4 regions of the Paenibacillus sp. FSL R5-0473 genome follow, and region 4 is predicted to be linked to each of the others. Evidence: riboswitches for the same ligand, from Rfam matches in the RefSeq annotation. Region 4 holds a riboswitch; each other region holds the start of a gene.
What was found. Region 4 has a riboswitch for cyclic di-AMP ahead of MKY28_RS08735 (3D domain-containing protein). Riboswitches for the same ligand answer to the same signal wherever they lie in the genome.
Positions count from the first base shown of each region.

Region 1 (4,196 bases), 3.8 Mb from region 4:
TTCTGGCTGAGCATGCCGCAGAGGCTTAATAATTGATATAACAAAGAGGCTCTTATTCTCCCAAAAGGGGACTAAGCGCCTCTTTGTTATGCGTGTGCAGAGATTATTTCTTCTCTGACAGCCACATGGCGATATTTGCAATCTCTTCGTCCTGCAGTTTGCCCTTGAAGGAAGGCATGCCACCTTTACCTTTGACAATCGTAGAATAGATCTTCTCCAGATCATCCTGGCTGCCGATGTTTGCCAGAGCAGGTCCTACGCCACCTTGAAGCTGATCCCCGTGACAGGAAATACAATTGGCTTTGACCAGTGCTTCAGCTTGTCCGGCATCCAATGTTACTTCCGGCATGGTTGGCTTGGCTTCTTCGGCCACTTCTTCTTTCCCTGGAAGCGTAAACATTAAAACAATAGCTAAAGCGCATGCTGCAAAAAATACTCCGCTCATGATCCATTTGTGCATCCCTTATGTCCCCTCCAGAATGAAAGATCATCTAACCTGAAACTATCCATATCATTATAACGGAACCTGTACTGACATCATAGCATTTTGTGGGAATTTTTTGAACTAATCACATAACAAGGGGCAAATTTGGTTGTTTTGCAATGGATTCTAACCGCGAGGCCCTTCATAAACCATACAGTGAAAGGGCTTCAAGCCGCTTGGGGTCTGTCGTTCGTATGTATCCTGGGTGATAAATCCACTCTTCAGATAGACTTGAATGGCACGAGCATTCCAAGTGAGTACTTCCAGATCAATCTCATTCGTGGGATTTCGGCGAATAGCTTCCTGTACAATGGCAGAGACAAAAGCTGTCCCTTGACCCTGACCACACAGCTCTGGATGCATGCCAAGGCCAATCCGGGTTACCCCTTGAAGTGGGAAGTATTGAGCAAACCCACATATACGATCGTTCTGATCCAGGACGATTGCATATTGCTCCTGCCGCAGCTGTGCATCTCCGAATTCCACTTCCAGAGCCTTCATCTGCTCCCAGGGGAGCCAGCTGTAGATATTGTAAGGCGGATCATACTGCCAACTGCAGATAAGCTCCGCATGTTCTTCTCGCATGGGTACAACGTGAAACGTCACAGGGGTTTCCTTCATACACCTGCATGCTCCTTTCCTTGAAACAGAACTCTTTGTCCACTCTACAAAAGAGATGTTCATTTAGCAAGTCTTCCTTCCAAGAAAAAAAATGAAACAAAAGTTCCGGTAATTTCGTTTATATTATAACGGGATGGGTAAAAACATCATAAGGGCACGGACGAACGAACGCAAAATGAACCTGTTGATGTCGCAGGATATGCCCCGAGTATAACTTGCAACATGAATAAGGATTGAAGCACAAAAAAACCGCCGGATACATTCCTGCGGAGAATGTACCGGGCGGTTCTGTTATGCTTCTTGCTTCGTTCCAGTATGGTTAATGGTTACAGCATCATGTTGCTCAGCTTGTCCCTAGTCAAGGGCCAGTGATTCATATGCGTCCGTGCTCATAATCCGTTTCGCGCCAACATAACGATTGGCCCAATAGTTTTCACTCAATGCACTGATCGTAACGCCTTTGGAAGAAGAGGAGTGTGCGAACTTTCCATCCCCTACAAAGATTCCTACATGGGATACGCCTTTACCTGTTGTATTAAAGAACACCAGATCGCCAGCTCTCATTTCCATGCGGGATACGGAATCGCCCATGTCGAATTGGGAACTGGATTGGCGTGCCAAATCAATACCCAACTTGTCGAATACATACCGTGTAAATCCGGAGCAGTCAAAGCCGTTGAGCGTTGTTCCTCCACTTTGATATGTAGTTCCCATTGCTGAATCAATTACTTTGTCCATCTTTGAATCTGCGAATGCGCTACCTGCACCAAGCGATAAAGCGAATGTGATGCTAAGTACAGCTGCGGTTAATTTCTTCTTGAACAAGAGATATTCCCCTTCCAATGCCTGCGAGGTTAGCTTAAGGATTCGGTTGAAGGTCCCCTATGATCCCTCTGTAGCAAGATCAATTCACCCATAACTGGTTCCCCCGCTTCCCAGGTGCCAGGAATTTGGCTATGCTAGTTATGCACCTGCGAAATCAAGAAATGACGATTTAATTTTAAGTAGTTACAAATATGAATGTAAAGATTACAAAGTTGTTACTAAAAACTCACTGCGATTATTGTAACAGAGGAGTACGGCTTTGGCAACGTTTAGCAACAAAATTAGCAAAAAAAACCTCGACCTTTGACGGGGAAAGGTTGAGGTTTGCCTATTTATAAGTACATATTAGGCCATGAGTTTAACATGTGATGGTAACAATTTTTAAACTATCTGCTCTCACCTTTGGATATTTTGGACTGCCATAATCGGAAATGGCTGCATATTTTCCACAGACTCAATAGACATCTGGCAAGTGGATACGTCTGTTGTAGTATAAGTCCGGTCAGTCCTGTTAATAACCATGAGGCTGTAGTGAATGCCCCAAAGACGAGCAGGTGTACTCCGCCCAGCAGTAATGCAATGCCGATTACAGCGATGAGATGACGCAGTGCAATCCAGAGGGCTTTGAGGGTACCGTGAGCCCCGCCTTCTCCTTCTGGTGCCGAAACACCGAACTGCATGTAGAGTATGACATGGTGGATGATCCAACCATATACAACCCAGGCAGCAACATAAGGTATACCAGGCAACAGTAATTGAAGGGAATGAAATCCGTCCATGAGAATCGAGTAGAGCTTCGGTATGAGCCAGTAGGCGGGCAGAAGTATCAATAATGTACGTATGGTGTGGAGCAGCAGCATCGGTTTCCACAGATTTTTGATTCCGCGGACAAAGGGGATACGCTCTTCTGTAGAATTAAAGTGCTGAAGTGAGTAGAGCAGTCCTGCCTGAATGAGGGGGCTGATCAACATGCGAACTAGCAGCATGCCCCCTAGAATCCATAGATAACGATGAACCTCCGGATGGGTAGACAGGTTAAGTTGACTTTCCATTTTGAACAAAAGTGTACTCAGCTCACCGGCATCAGCATCTGGATAGCGAAGGAGTAGTGGGATGACCGCCGATTGTACCATTCGATAGAAGAAATATCCCCAAATGAGTTGATAAAGAAATAAGAGTGCGGCAATGAACATATGCTGACGGACGAGAAACCAGCCTTCACGTATTTTCGCTTTCACCGTTTCCACCTCACCATGACAGACCTCCAAATATGGCTTCTATTAGTTTGGTTACACTCATGCTCCAGCGGGACTTCGCCCGCTCATCCAGTCCGGATTTCAGGAAATTGTTCATATGGCGGTTCTCCAGCACGATCGAGTACAGGGGATCGGTCATGGCCCAGGATACGGGGGATGTGTGAGTTAATTTATACGTGATGCGATCTTCTTTGCCATTCCATTGCTTGGTGAGGATATGTCCGTCTTCAAAAGCAATACGAACAGGAACGGCGCTGTAATCACTGCCTTTTTTTGCAATTGTCACGGATGACTCGTACAATGTTTGACCGTCTTTCTGTACGGGCGTAACACGAATCTTCTCTACAGCAAAGTCAGCCATCCCGTTACCATAGACATATTGGTCAAAATAATCAGACCAGGAAGTGCGGGTCACTTGTTCCACAATTTTCTGGAAATCAGCCGAAGTGGGATGTTTGAAACGGTACTTCTTCACATAGGTAGAGAGAATACGTTCCATCTTTTTTGCGCCGACTTGATGTTCGATACCAAGCAATACAAGTTTGCCACGTGTATAGACATTGGCTGCATACTCATTCTGTGAATCGAACTTCCAGGATTCTTGTGTTAAGGATGAAGGAGACGTAATCAGTCCCGATTGTACCGGCAGATTCGGAATCAATCCGTATTCCTGCTCCATCAGTTTGTCTTCTGCATAAGAGGTGAATCCCTCATCCAGCCAGGCTTCCTCGAATTCGTTGCTGGCAACCATGCCGTAGAAGTACTGGTGTCCAATCTCGTGGACTACGGTACGTTCCAGGTCATAACCCGGAGTAGTATCATCGGCTCCAAAGGCCGTAACTAGCGTAGGGTATTCCATACCTCCAGCGCCGTTCCCCGCTTTGGGTGGAACTACGATGGATAAGGTAGCGTAAGGATATGGGCCAAACCATTTGCTATAATTGGCTAGAGCGGCCTTCGCGGCGTAGAAGTAACGTTCTTTCAGATCCTGATGAGCAGGGTCCAGATAT
Region 1 covers NZ_JBBORL010000001.1:5,806,799-5,810,994, reverse strand. The annotation lists gene rbsK (ribokinase) at 1-29, shown strand, start outside; gene MKY28_RS25600 (c-type cytochrome) at 104-460, opposite strand; gene MKY28_RS25595 (GNAT family N-acetyltransferase) at 611-1,105, opposite strand; gene MKY28_RS25590 (C40 family peptidase) at 1,460-1,930, opposite strand; cyclic di-AMP (ydaO/yuaA leader) riboswitch at 1,934-2,071, opposite strand; gene MKY28_RS25585 (hypothetical protein) at 2,317-3,168, opposite strand; gene MKY28_RS25580 (M1 family metallopeptidase) at 3,179-4,196, opposite strand, start outside.
Region 1: another riboswitch for cyclic di-AMP. It lies ahead of MKY28_RS25590 (C40 family peptidase); the one in region 4 lies ahead of MKY28_RS08735 (3D domain-containing protein).

Region 2 (4,196 bases), 2.3 Mb from region 4:
TGTGGCGCTGTTAGCATCAGGTCAGAACTCTACCCTTACAGGTACACTCGCTGGACAGATCGTTATGGAAGGTTTCCTGAACATTCGAATTCCGGCTTGGCTGCGCAGACTGGTCACACGTCTGATCGCCATCATCCCGGCGGTAATTGTGACAGCCATTGCAGGAGAACATGGCACAGAAGAACTGCTCATTTTGAGCCAGGTCGTGCTGTCGCTTCAATTGCCCTTTGCTGTAATTCCCCTGGTGATGTTCACAAGTGATAAAAAAAGCATGGGTGCATTCGCCAACAAATTGTGGCTTAAAATCATCTCATGGGTCATTGCCGCAATTATCGTTGTGCTGAATGTATATCTGATCATTCAGACGATCCGGTTGTTCTAATCTCATTTTAATTGGCTAAATACTAAAAAGGCTGATCAACTCCGGTATTTTATACCCAGTTGATCAGCCTTTATTGTTGCAATCCAATAAACAACCATCTGCATCTAATCCTGATTTGGTATCAATAACGGCAAGAGTTGATCCAATGAATCAACGGTCCAATCCGCACGTTTGTCATCCGATAGTTCTGGCTGGAATCTTCCGTAACCCTGCATAATTCGAATCGTACGCATGCCCAGCTTCCGAGCAGGTATAATGTCGTTATCGATCCGATCGCCGATCATGACGGCTTCCTCCGGTTCACAACCGGCCTGCTTCAAGGCCACAGCGTATAACTCAGGGTCTGGCTTGGACACTCCTTCTTCAGCCGAACATGCCAGAACATCAACATACTTCCGCAAGCCGTAGCTCTCCAGTCTCTCTTCCGTTCCAGGACTCTGATTGGCAATAATGCCAATGTGATAATGCCGTGACAACTGCTGAAGAACGGAATCTGCTGAAGGAAAAGGACGTTCAAGATCTTTTTGAAACTTCAGCTTGTCCTGAATCTGTTTCTGATGCCCCTCGTCTTCAACGAATGTGCGAATCGCCACTCTCATAGGCCATTGCTCATATTTTCGGTAACAGCTCGCGAACAGTTCGCGTACCGCCTCAATTGTCACCGGATACCCCAAAGCACAAGCTTCACGGACAAACTGTCCGATAATATCATCAACCGGCTCCCATTCATCCACCAGCGTATCTCCAACATCAAAAAACAACCATTTCAATCCACCTACATCCGGCACTCCAATTCCTCCTTGTAAGCATAAAAAAGAAGACTCACCATCCTGCATGAGTCTCCTCAAACTTCCGTTTATCGATACATTCAATTATAACAGGCACCTTACACCTGAGCAATCAGAAGCTATGGCATTAACCATTGAGGAGAAAGCCAACTTCCCCATTGAGCGAATATACAATCCGGTCTGCGCCCATGCCCCGATAGATGCCCTTAGGATGACTCTGCTCCGTAATGACGCACAGGGATTTCGATGTCCATGAACGGCAGATCTGTAAATAACGACAGGTCAGATTCAGGCTGTTCTCGAAAATAAACACGTTGCCTACGCTGCCCTGCGGCAAAAACCATTTTTGAGCTGCAGCCGTATTCATGCGAATAACATGTTCTACTCCGATTCTACGGAGTCTGCGCTCTTCCCCTGCACTGTTGGTTAGAACGGCAAACGGCATTTTTTTGTACATCAGCAATTTGATAAATTTGCGTCCTGCTTCATTTGGAGCAGTCACTAAGACCATCTCAGTATCCATCATTCGTTCCTCCCTTGGCGTGAAAAGACAACAAAAAAAGAAGCGTGGGGGACCAAGGCCTCCCGAACGCTTCTTAAATAACCCATGGCGAAAACACCATGAACCAGCGTACGGCTTGTTGCCTCTCCCTTTAACGCTTACGAGGTTAGCTGACGGATTCGGGCGCGAGAGTCGCCCTATTTCCGGCTGTCACCGGAAAATTCACCCCATGAATGCCCACTGTCCTGGACAGCGCATTCCGTTGGTTCCCCCGTTTTCCACTCATCAATGAATGGAAACTCAGCGATTAAAACATCGTTCGTATATCTTAAGGATAAGATCGAGCGATATTATCGTTTGTTTCGTTTTTCAAGTACATTTTAGTTTAAATTGAAATTACGTTATGAATCATACACCCGTGCCATGTCGGTGTAAAGTCCGCCCAGATCATCAAATCGGCAGATTTTTGCCAATTCCTATCCATAATAACGCTTACAACAAAGTTATACTCTATCTATCTCTTCAAGGCTATCTAATTCTCACTCTGGCGTAAATCACTTCGCAATTCATTCACGTATTCAGCACAACTTGCCTGTTTTGATTCTTTTAACACCATATTAGTTTTGCAATATTTAATTGCAACCAATATAATAGAAGATATAAGAGTAAATAAATGGAGGCGATTTAGATGACAGTCTACGATTACAAAGTGAATACCCTTCGCGGTCAAGAAGTTGAAATGTCCGACTACCGTGACAAAGTGCTCCTGATTGTGAATACGGCAAGCTCATGCGGCCTTACCCCTCAATTCAAAGGTCTGCAAGAATTGCAAGACAAGTTTCAAGATGCTCCATTTGAAGTGCTTGGTTTCCCAAGCAACCAGTTTGCACAGGAAAAAGGATCTTCCGACGATATTGCCGAGTTCTGTCAGATGAATTATGGCGTGAGCTTTCCCATGTTTGAGAAAATTGATGTGAACGGCTCAAGCGCTCACCCTCTTTTCCAACACCTGAGCACAGAAGCTCCTGGCCTGCTTGGCTCCAAAGCAATCAAATGGAATTTCACCAAATTCCTCGTGGATCAGAACGGACAGGTCATTAAACGTTATGCTCCCAAAACAACACCGGACAAGATTGAAGAAGATATCAAGAATTTGCTGCAAAAATAATACACAGGCCACCCGTAGCCGGTAGGTAGAGCAACATTCCTCCGGTAATGGATGGCCTTTTTTCAACCCAGATGTCATACTGTTCGAAAAAGACAAAAAAAGAAGCTTCCCATTAATGGAAAGCTTCTTTTTAATCGTTCATATGATGCGGTCGAGAGGACTCGAACCTCCACGGGCATACGCCCACTACCCCCTCAAGATAGCGTGTCTGCCATTCCACCACGACCGCATGTCGTAAATAATCGGCAACAGAATTGATTATACCGGGTTCAGAACTAAAAGTAAAGTATTTTTTAATACTTCTTTTTCAGCTAGGCATTTTCATCAAAAATCGCATAATCTCGTCATCATTACCCATGAACTGCATATTATTAGATTTGATCCCCTCTCTTTAGGTAAGAGCCGATCTTGTTGGTTCATTTATATATAGTCCTTCCTTATATATAGTCCTCCCTGCACTTCGTAAAATAAATAACACAATAAGTTATATAAAATAACACAAATATTAAATTCCATATTTAATCCATTAAATTTCACGGATACTATTGACAAAAAGCGGATATTTATGGGATGATAACTATCATATAATTCGGATTTTTAAACATAAAGCAAACAAAAAGGAATATAAATGTCACTTTAAGTGACATTTAACGAACACAGGAGGCGAATGATTGTGAACCGTGGGAATAAGCTGCTCGATTATGTCAAACTGCTTGATTCCTCTATTCAGGTTGGAGGGTTCACCCATTCCTTCGGCATGGATATCCATATCAGGGAGGGTACCATTCGTAATGCTGAAGATCTCGAATCATTCATGCGTTGTCAGTTGCATCCGAGCATCGTTCGTCTTGAAGGTATGGCTATCAAAGGCATCTATACCGCAACAGATCACAAGGATACATGGCGGATAGCTCTGATCGACAAGCTCGTCCATGTTCAGCGAACCCCTGGAGATCTCAGAGAACAAGCTGCCGCCATGGGTAAACGATTGATCAGACTCGCACGCGCTCTGCACCCCTGGATTGAATTCAGCCAGCTCGAACAGATCTTTGCCAAATATGATTCGGTTGGCTGCCTCTCCACTGTTCACGCCTGGATTAACCACCACCTCGACATCCCGGTCGAGGAGGCGGTCCTTGGTTACCTGCATTCAGCCATGAATGCCTGCATAACCGAAGCCTCCAAAGTCATTCCCCTGAACAACGATACAACCAAGGATCTGATGGTCCGCCTGGCCACAGATCTGGAGAATGAATGGAAGACCGTCAGCGCCTCGGCTGCGGATGGACTGGCACAGCCAACCTCGATGTCCATGAAATCGTTTTTCCCCAGTTTCCATATGCTTGGAGCTGGACT
Region 2 covers NZ_JBBORL010000001.1:4,282,292-4,286,487, forward strand. The annotation lists gene MKY28_RS18855 (Nramp family divalent metal transporter) at 1-382, shown strand, start outside; gene MKY28_RS18860 (HAD family hydrolase) at 487-1,170, opposite strand; gene MKY28_RS18865 (hypothetical protein) at 1,298-1,693, opposite strand; cyclic di-AMP (ydaO/yuaA leader) riboswitch at 1,813-1,988, opposite strand; gene MKY28_RS18870 (glutathione peroxidase) at 2,361-2,840, shown strand; tRNA gene MKY28_RS18875 (tRNA-Leu) at 2,987-3,069, opposite strand; gene MKY28_RS18880 (urease accessory protein UreF) at 3,514-4,196, shown strand, end outside.
Region 2: another riboswitch for cyclic di-AMP. It lies ahead of MKY28_RS18865 (hypothetical protein); the one in region 4 lies ahead of MKY28_RS08735 (3D domain-containing protein).

Region 3 (4,196 bases), 3.9 Mb from region 4:
ACAATCCTTCACGTTCAATTTGCGCTAATGCTGTAGAGAATTCTTCCCGTGTAATCTGAAATACACTGAGACGTTTGTGGAACTGCTTCCCGTTACAATAACCGATGCCTAGCAGATTGCCCATCTCCATGCGACGTGCAGCAGCCTGCGGATGCACGATAAGTCCTGCCGCGATCAGGTCCTCCCAATCGATCAGGCTCGGAGCACCTTCGTATGAAGTATGTACGCGCGCCAGAGCATGACGGATCGCCTCTGGTGAGGCATTCTCCACCCCAATGTCCCCTTTGCGCGTTGCATCGGCTTCCGGAATGAAGGCATGTTTGCAGCCAGGGACCTTGTTCGCAATAATTTTACGAATGCGTTCGCCAGCATGATCCGGATCTGTCAGTACAATGACTCCCCGTCTCTCCTGAGCAAGCGCAATCCGCTTCAGAATGCGTTGGTTGATGGCTGATCCACCTGTTTCTATGGTATCGGCCTCCACGGCCCGACGGATAGCTACCGTATCGTCACGGCCTTCCACCACAATGACTTCTTTTATCATGTTCCATTTCTTCCTTTCTAACGCAAAAAGAAGAGGAATATCCTCTTCTCTGCCAAACGGCGGGGGAGACTGAATTCAGACTCCTCCGCCGCATATTCCGCATGAATCATTCATGCAACTATTTTATAGCATTCCCATTTCAAAGTAAAACGATTTTAGTTCGCTTCCGGCTTCACCGGACCGATCACGTAGACCGTTTTGCCTTTCTTACGTCCAAAATTCAGGGCATGCTTCACACTGTCATAATACACATCAATTTTGTTGCCTTTAATGGCACCGCCTGTATCTTCCGCACGACGGAATCCCAGACCTTCGATATATACCCACCAGCCAATTGGAATGACTTTGGGATCAACCGCAATGGTGCGTCCTTCTGTTACACGAGTACCAGAAGCCGTTTTAGTACCAATGCCAGGCTCTTCGGAAGAGTAGGCAGTCATGGATACATTTTTAAGTACTTTGGAGTATTTAAAAGAAGTTCCGGATACGGTAATTACTTTGCTGCCCGAGGCAGATGTTTTCTTCGAGTTCGTTGTTGTAGCCTTTTTGGTTGTTGACGTTTGAGCCGATACGGTCTGAATCTCAGGTTCCTTCACGACCGGTTTTGCTTTGGTGCCGACAGCGATCACTTTATCTACACGATTATTAGCGACAGATTTGCCAACCATTTTTTTGGAGACCAATTCTCCATCCTGAAATACCTTTTCGATATGCTGTACAATTGTGCCTTCTTTGCCGTTCACAACGACACGGTTATCACCTTTGTACAAGCTAGGGTCAGCCGTTTTAATGACTTTGTAAGCGATCGGTTGCTCTACATCCACTGTACGCTTTGTTACGCGCACTACACGAATCTTCATCTCCGCTTTGATAGCAGTTCCAAGCGCCGGATACACTTTATCATTACTTTCAACTTGAATACCTGATTTTTGAATTGCATCTTCTACCGATGAATCGGTTGTATACAGAGTCTTGGTGTCTCCGTCTGCCGTAATGTTAACTGGAACGGCCCGCTCAATAACGATTCGGTCTCCATCTGTTAACGCCCCATTCATGGACATGGATACCTTATCGTGAGGGCTGACTGTGATCGACTGCTCCTCCAGCATTTCCTGAAGCATTCCTGTACGAGTCTCTACCACCTGAGCTTTGCCATCAATAACCAGTGAAATTTGTTTCCCGGCCTGACCGTAAACGACTAACAAGATCATGATTGTAAGCGCAATTGAGAAAATCGCGATCAATGCCATTTGACGCATGTTCTCATGCTTCCACCGCAACGCGAAAGACTTACTGGATGATCGTGACTCATGGGTCTCTTCTGGTTGGAATGTGCCCACTTCTCCGTCCTCCTTCATAGCCTCGCCGTCTAAAGTAATGCATGATGTCTTTGACGTGACTATACCAAATTTTCTACAGAACACAGATTGGACCAACATAATCCGGTTCTGCACCATGAATCAATCTTCGCAACATGATGTCATCCTCCTGAATACCTACCGTATGATGACAATATTTCTTTTATTCAAAAACAAAAAAGCCAAAGAAAGAGTGTAAGAGGAACTCTTTCGTGGCTTCCGAATGATTCTGAATATCGGAAATTCATGCACGAGGTTGCCTCTCTTTTTCCGCTTGCGAGGTTAGCTGTCGGGTTCGGGCGAAAGAGAGCCGCCCTATCTTGGGTCACCCGCTCATGGCGGACGCCCTTGAATTCACCCCGAGACCCAAAGAAGAAATCAAATACGGCTTCGCAGTTCCCTTCGCTGCTTTTGGGTCAGCGAACGTTGCGCATCGGCCAAATACACCGATGTTTAAGCCCTATTGGTTCCCCCGCTCTCCGATAACGGAGACTCAGCGAGACTGATTCATGAAAGTAATGTTGTTTCATCGGAAAGTGTCCCTTTGTTCATCCCCCGAACATCTGTCCAATTTTCCGCACAACAATTCACTGAAAAGATGATATCCTGTTTTGATGCATGTTGTAAAGCGTTGATCAAGTACGTTTTTCTGAATATTTGGTTAAAATATTGTAATATTCTTGATTTATTTGGATCAAAGGGCAAATTACCTCCGCTTACCTGCCTTTTTCACCTCATTTGCTCGTTTTTTTAACGAATCCCAAATCGTTCCATGGCATTTTTGGTTGTTATTGCAGCAATTTCCTCCACCGAAATGCCTTTAATTTCCGCAGCTGCCTCTGCAACCAGACGTACATGCGCTGTCTCATTTCGCTTCCCACGATAAGGGTGCGGTGTCAAATATGGAGCATCTGTTTCAATGAAAAACCGATCCATAGGAACCTTCTCCAGCACCTCTTTGGGTTGCTTTGCATTTTTGAATGTGATCGGTCCTCCGAAGGAGAGATGGAAGCCCATATCGAGACAACTTTTTGCTGTTTCCCAGCTGCCCGAGAACGAGTGCATCACACCACCAACTTCGCCCGCCTTCTCTTCACGCAAAATTCTTATGATATCCTCATGTGCATCCCGATTATGGATGACAATTGGCATGTTCACTTCACGCGCCAAAGCAATTTGTTGTCGTAATACGCGATGCTGTATTTCTTTTGGTGAAGTATCCCAGTGATAATCCAATCCAATCTCACCGATTGCAACCACTTTTTCATGCTTGCATAAAGATGCAATCCACTCCAAATCGCCCTCCTGCATTGTGATCGCATCTACGGGATGCCACCCTACAGCTGCATATATAAAGTCATACGTTTCGGCAAGTTTCATTGTGGTTGGAATTGTCTCCCGGTTAAAGCCAATGTTGATCATGCGACCAACTCCTGCATCCACAGCACGCTGAATCATGTCCTCGCGGTCCTCGTCGAATTGTGGTGCATCCAGATGTGTATGTGTGTCGAACAGCATCATGTCTGTATCTCCCTTCATGTCGAAATAACGACTATCTTCTTTTTCAAAATCCAATTTGTAAAATTCAATAATTCAATGACTCATACATAAAACATTTTGGGTATCTGTGTATTACATCATTACGTTTGTTTCTTCACAAATACAATATATAGAAGATATACGGATATTCTGATCTATATATTGTTGATTGTGCTCATTCTGTCTACTTGCATTTACAAAATTATGTCGATCTACATATACTCCCCATTAAAGCAGATTACTGTATCATGGAAAATAGCTCTTTTAGAAAGTGTTTTGATATCGAAATTCTTCATCGGATTATACCCACACGATTACAAGAAATAGGGGCGTATATGTGACGGTAATTCGTGAATAATCGCATCCACCTTGTTTTGCGGGTAATACAAATGATGTTTCCCTCGGTGAAGCCCACTGATGGAACGGACAATGTCAGATACTTCTGACAACTCACGTAAATTGTCCTGTCGATCCAGAAGAAGAATCTGCTTATCTGTGGATTCATCCGGACGAAACACATCATACGGATTATCCGAAGGAAAATCAATTTCAAGATCATATTCGGGATCGAGGCCAGCCTGTACAAAAGCTTCCCGAATCTCTTCCATCATTGTCAAGTCGACCTGTTCAAGCTCTACATACTTATATAACTTGCGATCCATAAAACGTTCGCATAACTCACTCAGAACAGTATCGTCCTCCTTGCGCCACTGCATAAATGCCGTCTGAATTAATGCTTCATCCAACTGCAAATA
Region 3 covers NZ_JBBORL010000001.1:5,883,636-5,887,831, forward strand. The annotation lists gene rnmV (ribonuclease M5) at 1-544, opposite strand, end outside; gene MKY28_RS25970 (3D domain-containing protein) at 700-1,884, opposite strand; cyclic di-AMP (ydaO/yuaA leader) riboswitch at 2,158-2,411, opposite strand; gene MKY28_RS25975 (TatD family hydrolase) at 2,653-3,423, opposite strand; gene MKY28_RS25980 (HD domain-containing protein) at 3,756-4,196, opposite strand, start outside.
Region 3: another riboswitch for cyclic di-AMP. It lies ahead of MKY28_RS25970 (3D domain-containing protein); the one in region 4 lies ahead of MKY28_RS08735 (3D domain-containing protein).

Region 4 (4,196 bases):
GCTAAATCCGCAATGAAACTTCTCACACTGCGCATATTTTATGGAACCCCCGGGCATACCAAGGAGAACGTCATTTTGGAAAAGGAGGCCGTTATTATGCGCGTACGCCTCATTATGCTGATGGTTATCGTTATTTTTCTAGGGGGATATCATGCTCCAGTTTCATCGCGGGATGTTTCAAGCCCATCAAGTGAATCAGTATCAGGTTCGGATTCTGCAGAAGAAGAACAACTGACATTGGGACAGTTACGTCAAAAATATGCCGATACGTTCAAAACCAATGGTCCTTCAACCAAGAAGGTTGCACTGACTTTTGATGATGTACCTGATCCACGGTTTACTCCACAAGTGCTGGATGTATTGAAGAAATACAATGTCAGAGCTACATTCTTCATCGTGGGTAGTCGTGCTGAGAAACATCCGGATCTAGTGAAACGCATTGTTAAGGAAGGGCATATGGTTGGTAATCACAGCTACAATCATCCTGAATTCAGTAAGCTGTCGATGAATGCCTTTCGCAAACAAATTTTACATACCGGGGATATTATTCAACGTTTGGCGGGTTATACGCCCAAGATGATTCGGCCACCTTATGGAGACATTAATGAAGAACAGCTGAGATGGGCTGCCAAACAACACTATAGCATTGTGAACTGGAACGTAGACTCCCTGGACTGGAAAGGCCTTTCAAAGGAACAGGTGAAAGATAATATCCTGTCTGCCGTAAAACCCGGCTCCATCGTTCTGCAACATGCTGGAGGCGGTGTAGGGTCAAACCTGAACGGCACGATTGAGGCTTTGCCTGAAATTATTGAGGAACTACGTAATCGGGGATATGAACTGGTCACCTTGGACGAAATGCTGGGATTGCCAAAGGCCAAAGATTAAGATGACCGTGATAGAAATAAATGAGAATATTAAAAGGGTGCTGTTCAATCGCGAATTAGCGACTGGCAGACACCCTGTTTGAATTCATTTAAAATGTTATTTTCTCTCTACTTCAGAATGTACAGCTCGATATCCTGAAATCCAAATGAGCTTACAGACTGTTTGCTACCCGGTATAAAGATATCAATCCGGTGACCTTTGATTGCACCGCCCACATCCCGCGCTGTGGCTACAAAAGCCTGTTTTGGCAATCCTGGATGGCTGTGACCAGTTACCAGTACTTTGGTTCCAAGTGGAATTACACTTGGATCAACTGCAATCGTGCCCAGTTCAAGGTCATTTCCGAAATAATCGACTGCACCCCAGCCTCCATTTTCAGACGGATCTGCAGAGTATGCCGTTGCTTTCACGTTAACGGCTTTGCTGTAATCGAATGTTTTACCCCAGGCTTGAACCACTTTGTTATCTGCGTTAACGTCCAAGCTCGCTGTAGTAACAGTCTTCGCTTGGGTCTTGCTCTCCGTTGCCGCAGCAGCTGCTACATTGTTTGCCTTACCGGGAATCGTAATTTTCAAACCACCATAAATGTTGTAAGGTGAAATGTCGTTGTTTGCTTTAACCAACGTGTTCATTGCTACTCCATATTGTTTTGATAAGGTGTAGAAGGTATCCCCTTCTTTGGCCACATGAACTGAATCGGCGTGAGCCGGAACGGCTTGAATGAGCATTGCTGTTGTCAATAATGCTACTGCTGTTTTGGCTATACGTTTCTTGTTAATCATGGTCTTCCTCCCTCATTGTGCCTGCGAAGTTAGTTGTCGGATTCGGATGAGGAGCCCACCCTATAGGTTCTTCATTACATTTGAAACGTTATGTACCCCTAATTCACCCCAAGCAGTGTGCTGTAGATCTTCCCCCTGCACAATCTGCATCGTTACATCCCCCGCACTCCCTGTCCGGAAGTTTCGGCAGAGTTCAATATATCACAATTTTGTAACCTGAACTTGTAGTAATTCTTACCAAATGGTTTTTAGCATGTAAGCATTTGTAAGAATACTGGTTAATTCAGAAAGTTTGGTTGACCCGATTCCTTTACATTTGGTAACAGAATAGTTACTTTTCCGAATCCATACGTCATTATTATCCATAAAAAATAGCGTTACCGACTCGAAGTCAGTAACGCTATTTGATCACATCGTTTAGAGTACTTTCGCAAGAAAATCACGTGTACGTGAATTTTTGGGTGCTCCAAACACCTCATCAGGTGTTCCCTCTTCCACAATAACCCCGCCATCCATGAACAAGATGCGGTCTCCCACTTCACGTGCGAAACCCATCTCATGGGTTACGATGACCATCGTCATTCCGCCTTCTGCAAGACGTTTCATGACATCCAGCACTTCGCCGACCATCTCAGGATCCAGTGCCGACGTAGGCTCGTCAAACAGCATCACATGCGGCTGCATGGCCAATGCTCTAGCAATGGCGATCCGCTGCTTCTGTCCACCAGACAGCTGATTCGGGAATGTATCTTTTTTATCGTACAAGCCCACGGTGTTAAGCAGATCAGCAGCAATTTTCTCCGCTTCCTGAGTGGATTGTTTCTTCACTTTAATTGGAGCAATCGTGATGTTTTGCTCTACCGTTTTGTGTGGGAACAGGTTGAAGTGCTGGAACACCATGCCCATTTTCTCACGAGTTGCGTTAATGTTATGCTTGGGGTCCGTGATTGACACGCCTTCAAAATCAATCTCTCCTGAGGTAGGCTGTTCCAACAGGTTCAGACAACGTAAGAAAGTACTTTTACCTGAACCGGAAGGGCCGATGACTACAACAACCTCACCTTTGCCAATCGTCACGTTAATGCCCTTAAGCACATCGTTATTACCATAAGATTTGTGTAATTGTCTAACGTCTATCACTTGCACTCAACTTCCTTTCCAGTCGTCCCAGCAGCTTGGACAAAATGAACGTCATTACAAAGTAGATGGCTGCTGCAATCAAAAATGGACTCAAGCCTTGGTACGTAATGTTTTTGACTACACTTGCCTGATACATAATGTCCACCATACCGATAACGGAGATAATGGAGGATTCTTTGATGATGGTTATGAATTCATTACCGATCGCTGGTAATACAGCTTTGAAGGCTTGTGGCAATATGATATAACGCATCGCGGCGCCTCTTCCCATACCTAATGAACGCGCTGCCTCCAACTGACCACGATCCACACCTTGGATACCTGCACGGAAAATCTCCGCCAGATAGGCACCACTATTGATTGAAAGCGTAATGATACCTGCCTGAAGTGCAGTGAAGTTAATGCCAAAGCTCAGAGAAAAACCATAGTAAATAATCATCAATTGTACCAGCATCGGTGTGCCACGGATCACTTCAACGTATGCCGTACCGATCCAGCGCAAGATTGCAGCGTCATGCAAACGGAACAAACAGATGATCAATCCAATAATTACCCCGAAGATAACCCCAAGTGCAGACAACAGAAGTGTGTATCCTACACCTGTAGCATAGAAACTTTTGTACTCCCAGAATACTTGGAAAATATTTTGTGATTTGTTCGCTTTATCCGCCATCAAGAGGCTGGCGTCCGTCACCATCTGATTGATTTTATCTTCGCTTTTCAGTCGCTCCAGTGTTCCATTTACTGCAGCTAGCAGCTCGGTATTACCTTTACGAATCCCGATTGCCGCTTCTGCTTGTTCTTCGTCCGGAACAGCAGCAGCAAGTCCAATGATATCGTCCAGATAACCTGCAGCAACGGTATCTTCAACGATTGCCGCATCAATGCGTTTTGTTTGCAGTTGAAGCACGATATCCGAGATTTTATCCAGCGCAGTAAGCTTCGCTCCTGGAATACTCTGTCCGATCGTTTCCTGAATGGAGCCTTTCTGAACGCCAATCTTCGCATTTTCAAGTTCTGCCATAGTTGGATATTTGTCTTTATCCACATTTCGAACCATAATCACTTGTTTTGATTTATAATAGGTGTCGGAAAAATCGATACTTTTCTTCCGCTCATCCGTCGGCGTCATACCTGAAATCACCAGATCAACACGCCCGCTCTGCAATGAAGGCAGGAGACCGTCGAAGCCCATATCCTCAATCACAAGCTCAGCGCCAAGATCTTTGGCAATCTCTTTGGCGATCTCTATATCGAAGCCAACGATTTCATCTTTGCCATTAATCACTTTATGGAATTCATATGGTGCAAAATCGGCACTTGTACCGAGCACCAGCTTTTTACTGCTTGAATTATCTGTAGTTCCACTTGCAAGTGCCACAGGAA
Region 4 covers NZ_JBBORL010000001.1:1,989,863-1,994,058, reverse strand. The annotation lists gene MKY28_RS08740 (polysaccharide deacetylase family protein) at 97-888, shown strand; gene MKY28_RS08735 (3D domain-containing protein) at 996-1,670, opposite strand; cyclic di-AMP (ydaO/yuaA leader) riboswitch at 1,673-1,869, opposite strand; gene MKY28_RS08730 (amino acid ABC transporter ATP-binding protein) at 2,088-2,810, opposite strand; gene MKY28_RS08725 (ABC transporter substrate-binding protein/permease) at 2,797-4,196, opposite strand, start outside.